2 regions of the Paraburkholderia dipogonis genome follow, and region 2 is predicted to be linked to the other one. Evidence: riboswitches for the same ligand, from Rfam matches in the RefSeq annotation. Region 2 holds a riboswitch; the other holds the start of a gene.
What was found. A riboswitch is a leader RNA that binds a small molecule or an ion and turns the genes downstream of it on or off. The one in region 2 is predicted to bind manganese.
Positions count from the first base shown of each region.

Region 1: it holds a riboswitch for manganese, as region 2 does, so the genes downstream of both, mntP (manganese efflux pump MntP) here and ACFSNN_RS26435 (sodium:calcium antiporter) in region 2, are expected to answer to the same signal.

Region 1 is NZ_JBHUFR010000001.1:409,226-413,434, reverse strand. Features, by position in the region: gene ACFSNN_RS01695 (potassium transporter Kup) at 74-1,999, opposite strand; yybP-ykoY riboswitch at 2,384-2,550, shown strand; gene mntP (manganese efflux pump MntP) at 2,560-3,129, shown strand; gene ppnP (pyrimidine/purine nucleoside phosphorylase) at 3,291-3,611, shown strand; gene ACFSNN_RS01680 (bifunctional diguanylate cyclase/phosphodiesterase) at 3,737-4,209, opposite strand, start outside.
Region 2 is NZ_JBHUFR010000021.1:162,082-166,290, forward strand. Features, by position in the region: gene ACFSNN_RS26420 (c-type cytochrome) at 1-467, opposite strand, end outside; tRNA gene ACFSNN_RS26425 (tRNA-Arg) at 742-817, shown strand; gene ACFSNN_RS26430 (outer membrane protein) at 1,161-1,724, shown strand; yybP-ykoY riboswitch at 1,819-1,990, shown strand; gene ACFSNN_RS26435 (sodium:calcium antiporter) at 2,091-3,101, shown strand; gene ACFSNN_RS26440 (HAD family hydrolase) at 3,172-4,209, opposite strand, start outside.

The DNA.
Region 1 (4,209 bases), on a different contig from region 2:
ATTAAAAGCAAAGTGAATATTTGATTCTGTCTCGTCCGCGGTCAAAGCTTTTGCTCGCGTTCTTAGGCAATCCTCAAATCTCCACCCGCGCCCCCAACTCGATCACTCGATTGGCCGGCAGCTTCAGATAAGCCGCGACGTTCCCCACGTTATGCAACATGACCGAGAACAAACGCTCTCGCCACATCGCCATGCCGCTATCACGAGTTGGCACGAGAGTCGCGCGGCTCAGAAAGTAGGAAGTCTCCGCCGGCTCGAATGACAAACCGTACGTTTTGCAAACTTCAAGTGCGCGCGGCAGATCGACTTCATCCATAAAGCCATACGTGATTGTGACCTGGTAGCATTCCGAATCGAGTGGATGCACGCTCACGCGCTCACTGGCGGGCACCCACGGTATCTCTTCGTTGTTGACCGTCACGAACACCACCCGTTTGTGCAGCACGCGGTTATGCATCAGATTGTTGATCAACGAATGCGGTACACCATCAGGATCCGGAGAAAGAAAGATCGCCGTGCCACCGCAACGAATCGGCGATTCCTTCAGCAGTGTCGCGAGATAAGGCTTGAGCGGCGTCGTCCCGGCTCTCACGCGCGCTTCGGCACGCATCATCTCCCAGCCTTTTCCCCAGGTTGCCATGATTGTGTAGATGATCAGTCCGACCAGAAGCGGGAACCATCCGCCTTCCATCAGCTTCAGCAGATTCGCGGAGAAAAATGCCGCGTCGATCATGAAGAAGAAGCCGGTCGCGAACACGCATAGAAACCAGTTGTAGTGCCACGCATAGCGAATGACGAAGAACGTCAGGATGGTCGTGATCAGCATCGTGCCGGTCACCGCGATACCGTACGCGGAGCCGAGCGCCGTGGATGACCCGAAGCCGACCACCGCTGCCACGACGGCAGCCAATAACGTCCAGTTGATGCCCGGCACGTAGATTTGCCCCATCTCCCTTTCGGATGTATAGACGACATTCATGCGCGGAAGAAAGCCGAGTTGCATCGCCTGCTTGGTCATCGAATACGTACCCGAGATAACGGCTTGCGACGCGATCACAGTCGCGACCGTCGAGAGCACGATCATCGGATACAGCGCCCATTCCGGAAACATTTTGTAGAACGGATTTTGCAGTGCGCCCGGATCGGCAAGCAGCAACGCGCCCTGCCCCAGATAGTTCAGCGCGAGTGCTGGAAATACGAGGCCGAACCACGTCAGCCGGATCGGCTTCGCGCCGAAATGTCCCATGTCGGCATATAGCGCTTCCGCGCCGGTCAACGACAGAACGACCGCGCCCAAAGCAACGAACGCAAGCCACCGATGATGCAGGCAGAACGCCAGCCCCGTGAGCGGATTGAGCGCGACGAGAATCGCGGGCGCCCGCATCATGTTGACGACACCCACCACGGCAAGCACGACAAACCAGAGCACCATCACCGGTCCGAACACGATGCCGATACCGGCCGTGCCATGCTTCTGCATCAGGAACAGCGTGACCAGCGCAACCAGCGTCACGGGAATCACACAGGTTTTAAGGAACGGCGCGGCCACTTCGAGACCTTCTACCGCGCTCAGCACCGAGATCGCCGGCGTAATCACACTGTCGCCGTAAAAGAGCGCCGCGCCCATGATGCCGATGCCCAGCAACGTGTGGCGCAAGCGCGGCCGCGCGGAAACCGACGACGCGGCGAGCGCCAGCAGCGCCATGATCCCGCCCTCGCCGTGATTGTTCGCGCGAAGAATCAACGTGACGTATTTGAGCGAGACGACGACGATCAGCGACCAGACGATCAGCGACACAATGCCGACCACATCCAGCGCGTTGAGCGACAGCCCGTTGACTGGATTGAACACCGTCTGCAGCGTGTACAGCGGGCTGGTGCCGATGTCGCCGTACACCACACCTAATGCTGCAAGCGCGAGTGCGGGCATCGCCGGGCGATGATGCCCGCGCCCGCCGGAATGGCCCGCATCGGGCGCGGCGGATACTGACTGGCTCATGTCTCGCTCCAGTTTCGCGTTCTCGCGATGCAACATACGGCTTGGGCCGCTGCGCGTGCGGAACCGCTTCATGCTTTTATCAGGCCTCGTTTTTCGAGGAGTCGCCTGCGCCCCAATAGTCAGCATCGCGGAAGCAACTTTCGTACAAGAAACGTGCGTCCCATCTTTGATGCTTTATGCGCCTTCTTATTGTTCTGATGTTTGCGTACCCGCCTTTCGCGGACGTGACTGTCTTTTTTCCGAAAGGCCGGTGTGCCGCTAATTCAACATATACCATCGGCCGTTTGCCACGCTACTGATACATGAAGTAGTGATCGATTTATTTCTCGGGCAGACATGCAGGACGCAAGCACCATTACATCAGCCTTTCGACATGGTATGCTCGCACCTGTCTTTGGGGAGTAGCCGGCTTCTACCCAGAAGCGCCTGCATCAACATTCTCGGTCGCGCAGACCGTGGTGCAGGTAGCCCTTTGGTTGGCAAGACCATCGACACACCACGCGACCGGTCGGGCGCGGCGGTGTGTCGCGGTTTTCCGCCCGACCACGAGCCCTCCTCTCATGAATCCTGTCGCAACGCTGTTCCTTGCTTTTGCCATGTCCACCGACGCCTTCGCGGCCGCGATCGGCAAAGGCGCCACGCTCAATCGTCCTCATTGGCGCGAGGCGGTCAGAACAGGGCTCATCTTCGGCGTCATCGAAGCACTCACGCCCCTGGTCGGATGGTTTCTCGGCAAAGCCGCGGCGCAATACGTCTCGGCATGGGATCACTGGATCGCGTTTTCGCTGCTGTTGGTCCTGGGCGCCCGCATGATTTTCAACAGCTTTAACACCAAGGAAATCGAGGAAACGAAGCCGTCGGCTCATTCGTTCTGGTTGCTGGCGCTAACCGGCTTTGCCACGAGTATTGATGCGATGGCGGTCGGTGCGGGCCTCGCTTTCGTGGACGTCAACATCTATTCCACGGCCGCTGCGATCGGTCTCGCCACCATGGCGATGGTCACGATCGGTGTGATGCTCGGCCGTGTCATCGGGCACGTGGCGGGCAGGCGCGCGGAACTGGCGGGCGGCATCGTGCTGATCGGCATTGGCAGCACGATCCTGGCTGAGCATCTGAAGGTCTTCGGCTAGACGGTGTTTGACTGCGGCCCGCAGATCTCCATTTCTTTCGGCGCGATCGGCGTCTGACGCCACCGGCCGCCTGTATGATGGCGGCTCCGCGTCCGACCCGAAGGTCCGACCTGAAGTCCACGCAAACGCCTCCATTCACGACAACCCAGAGGAAGATTGGCATGACGGCCGCAACGCAATTCGATCAGGTTTCCATTGTTAAACGAGCCAACGTCTATTTCGACGGCAAGTGCGTCTCGCACACCGTTCTGTTCGCCGACGGCACGCGCAAAACGCTTGGCGTGATCCTGCCGGGCGCGCTCAACTTCGGCACCGACGCGCCTGAACTCATGGAAGTGCAGGCCGGCCAATGCCGCATCCGCCTCGAAGGCAGCGACGAGTGGAAGACGTATGGTGCGGGCGAGTCGTTCTCGGTGCCCGGGAAAAGCCGCTTCGATATCGACGTGATCGAAACACTCGACTACGTCTGCAGCTATCTGTAAAACGCGTCGCATTGCACGACGTTGGAATGACGCGCTCTAAATCCCGCGTATAAAAGCGCGGGCTTTTCATAAAGAACGCACGTGGATTGCAGCAGCGCTACGTCACCGGCGGCACGCCACGTGTCTCATGTTCGCTCAGCCACGCATTGACGTGTCTCTACATTGTTCAACAGCGCCTCAAAATCCTCGATAGGAAGCGGGCGGCAGAAATAATAGCCCTGATACGCGTAGCATCCCGCTGCCGCGAGGAAATCCCGCTGAGCCTCCGTTTCGACGCCTTCGGCGATCACACCCAAACCGAGGCTGCGCGCAAGCGCCACGATAGTTCTGGCAATCACGGCGTCGTTGGAATCGACCAGGACGTCGCGCACAAATGAGCGGTCGATCTTCAGTTGATCCAAAGGCAGGCGCTTCAAATAGGACAGCGACGAATAGCCGATGCCGAAATCGTCGAGTGCAAAGACGATGCCTTTCGCTTTCAGTGCACTCATCTTCTCGATGATGTCTTGCACATTGTCGACCAGCACGCTTTCCGTCAGCTCCAGTTTTAACCTGTCGGGCCGCGCGCCGGTGCGACCGATAATCGTCAACACGTTGT
Region 2 (4,209 bases):
TTGTTGGCCATGTAGGCGACCGCGCGGGCGATTTCGAAATCGCTGTAGTCGTCCGGGCTGGTGCCGCCTCGCGGGGGCATCGCGCCTTTGCCGGTGAGCGCCGTGTGCAGCAGCGTGTCGAAGCCCTGCGCGATGCGCGGTGCCCAGTCGGCGGTATTGGTGAATTTCGGCGCGCCTGCCGCGCCCGACGCGTGACACGCGGAGCACACCGCCTTATAGACTTCCTCGCCGCTCTTGTAGACGCGCGGCGCGTTGGCGTCGCGAATGTCGACCTGGGCAAATGGCTTGATGCGGGCGGTGACCTCGGCTTCGGAGAGAGAGTCGGTGCCGGCGCCGGTGCGCGTCGAATTGTCGACGTAGATCACCAGCAGAACGATGATGACGATCGGTACCGCAAAACTGGCGATGATCGCGGCGATGAGCTGCCCGGGGGTTTTGATCGGGGCTCCGTGTGGTGCTTCGCTCATGCTTGTCTCGTCTCCGTGGGTATGTGAGCGGTACAGCGTGACGGCAACTTCTTGTTCTTTAATCAGCCACGGACGATTATAGACGGAACATTTCGACGGCGGCGAGGGGCGCGGCGCGGTGTTCAGCAGGCGTTTACCCGCATCGCGCGGGTTGTGCGAAACACCGCGAAGGCCGCCATTCAGGCCGTCCGGTGGACGGTATGGCGGAAACCGGGTATCCTTTCGGTCTCGCTTTGGCGTCGCATCCGTTCTGGTGCCGCGCTTTCGTGTTGAAGCGCCCGTAGCTCAATGGATAGAGTACTGCCCTCCGAAGGCAGGGGTTGCTGGTTCGATCCCAGCCGGGCGCACCATAAAGAATCGATCTCGCTCAAGGGCTTACGCAATGTGCGCCAAGCCCTTTTGTTTTTTACGGCCCTGTCGTGTTCGCACGAGTGCCGCCTAAGGTCCCCGCATTCCCGCAAACAGTCCTTTGGCGACGCCTTTCGTACGCTCGCATGTCCTTTACAGATTCGTCCGAAAACGTCCCTCTTTATTTGTGCCACAAATTAAGAATCGGACGTTTGAAGGTCTCCATGCGGACATTTCGCATAGCCCCATCCTATCCCCTTAATTAGCATGTTTTGATCATGCAATTTCTATCGCGCGTGAATATTCCCGGAGCGGCATTTCTAGATCGCTTCACTGATTAATAACGTGTCGCGATCCATTCGCGCGCCAATCGTTTTATTGCAGGTCATGTACAAAATAACCCGGCTGATTTTAACCGCATCGATCATGATGCTATCCAATCTCGTCCACGCGCAATCGGCGGCTCCTCAAACGGGCGCAAGCGAGTTTGCCGGCCCCTATGTGGGTTTCAAGTTGGGCGTGAATACCTCCGATGCCTCAGGCGCCGTCAATAAAGCATCGCATACCACGGTTTTTCCGGGGTTTACAGCGGGATACAACTTCGATGTCGACCGCTTCGTGGCAGGCGCTGAAGTTTTTGCCGATCTGCATCACGGCTCGACAACTTCTAAAGATGGCGGAATCGATGCGAAACTTGGCATGCCATTCAATCAGTGTATGCCGTACATACGTGTTGGATTGACAATGGACAAGCCGGACACACGCCTTCACTGGGGTTTAGGCGTCGAATATAAGTTTGCAAAACACATGAGCGCGCTAGGCGAATGGACAACCGATACCAGCAATCACGACGGCACCCGAAGAACAAACAACAGTTTCACAATCGGCGTGCAATATCACTTCAACTAACGCGCTAAACTCGCGCCCACTGGCTAACCGATTAGCCCGAACAACCACCTTCACCGCAACAAGGTTGTTGAAAGCGCCCCCCTGCCGTTAGAATCCCTCGGTCACTGGGGAGTAGCCTTCCTTCATCCATTGAAGGAGAGCGCGTCAACATACTTGGCCTGCGGGTCATGGCGCGTTCGACCGGGTCGGTTTGGCGAGACCATTGACGCACTGCCTCGTTCTGGTCGGACGGGCGGCGGTGCGTCATTGGTTTGTCATCGACGTCCGACCGCGGAGCCGCCCTGTGAAACATCGTCGTAACTTGCCAGTTTCCCCTACTCCCCGTCCGCCGCGCCGCCGCGTCTGCTTGATTGCGGAGTGCCGCGCATGACCGGCCTCCTGCTCGAACTTGCCATCATGCTCGTCGTCATTCTGGTGGCGGCTGAGCTCTTCACCAATGCACTCGAGCATCTGGGTGAACGTCTCAAGATTTCCGAAGGCGTGACGGGTTCACTATTCGCCGCCGTCGGCACCGCGTTGCCCGAGACGCTCGTGCCGCTGCTCGCGATCGCCAGCGGCACGACGGATAGCGCGGTCAATCAGGAGATCGGCGTCGGCGCGATTCTCGGTGCGCCGCTGATGCTTTCCACCCTCTCCACCTTCCTCATGACGCTCGCGATTCTCGGCTCGCGGGGCGCGCGCGGCTGGGTCGCGCCGGAGCGCACGGGCTTCACGCGCGACCTGAACTATTTCCTGTGTGCGTTCGTGTTGGCCGCGGCCGCGATGTACGTGCCGCATGAGCAGATGATCGTGCGCGCGCTCTTCAGCCTGGCGCTGGTCGGCGTGTACGTCACCTATGTGGTGATGACCTTCCGCGCATCGAATGAATTGGTCGATGCCGGCCACGGCACTGAAGCGCCGGGCAAGATGCTGATCGCGCGCCTCGGCGTGCCGACCAACCTCGCGACCATCGTGGTGCAATTGGCGCTGGCCGTCGCGTTGCTGGTGTGGGGCGCGGAAGGCTTCATCCATGGTGTGCGCGGCGTGTCGCAGGCGCTCGGCGTGTCGCCGCTGCTGCTCTCGCTGCTGATCATTCCGATCGCCACCGAACTGCCCGAGAAGGTCAACAGCATTCTGTGGATTCGCCGCGGCAAGGACACGCTGGCGTTCGGCAACATCACCGGCGCGATGGTGTTTCAGGGCACCCTGCTGCCCGCGATCGGCATTCTGCTGACGCCGTGGGTGCCGCGTATCGAAGTGGTGACCGGCATCGTAGTCACGCTCGTCGCCGCGGCGTGGCTGCGGGTCAATGTGCGTGAGCGCGGCGTGCCGGTGTGGGCATTGCTGGTTTGCGGGGTGCTCTATGTCACGTATCTGGCGATTACGCTGAGCCGCTAGACGAACCGCCGGCCACAGGTGAAAACAGTCGCGGAAGGCCGCTTGTCCAACGGCCTTCCGCGTTTCACGCTCAGTTTGCCCGGGTCGTCGTCGCCGTTGCGGCCGCTGTCGCGCCGTCCGGCTTGAACACGGTTCTCCAGTCATCTTTCATATCGACGACCAGCCAGCCTTTCGCGGCGGCTTCGTCCAGACCTTTGTCGAGCTTGCCGCTCTTCGCTGCGCGGTCGTATGCGTATTCGCGCTGCGCGTCCGTGTGATGCACGAGCGCGGCGAGCCGCGGGCCGTCGCCTGCCGAGGTCCATTCGAGCATCGGCGCGTCGCCATCCGCGTTGCCGAACGCGATCACCGGACGCCTGCCGATCACACGATCGATGGCCAGCGGTTTGGCCGAGCCGTCGAGCAACGTGTCGACCTGCGCGAGACGCGTCAGCGAAACCGCGCCGTTACTCTGGCCGTACCGGTACTTGACGGTGCTGCCGATCACCTGCTCGGGCGGAATGCCATACATGCGCTGCGCCACGTCGCGGACAAACTCGACGTCGCCGCCCGTCACCAGATAGGTCTTGAAGCCATTCGCGCGCAGATAGGCAAGCAACTCGAGCATGGGCTGATACGCGAGATCGGCATAAGGCCGGTTGAAGCGCGGGTCGCTCGCGGAATCGAACCATTCGTGCACGAGCGCGGCGAACTGATCGCCCGTCATGCCGGCGTGGGCCGCGGCCAACACCCGCATCGAGCCGGCGTCGCCGCTTGCCGCCACATTCCTGAGATTGCCTTTGAGGATCGAGCGGAACGGCTCCTGGCGCTTCCATTCCGGATGCCTTGCGGCCACCGTCTTCACGCGTTGCAGCGCGAACACTAGTTGGACCGGAGCGGGCTGCTCCGGCCACAGCGTGCCGTCGTTATCGAATACAGCGATCCGGTCGGCACGCGGGATGAAATCCTTGGACTCTGGCGTCGTCACCAGCGTCACGAAGTCGACGATCGACCGTGTGGTCTTCGTGTCGTTCCATGACGCCAACGCGGCGGCCGCCGATGCGCCGGTCTGCGACACGCCGTCCTGCCGGGGCGTCACCGAGCAGGCAGAAAGAAGGATAACGGTGAAGGC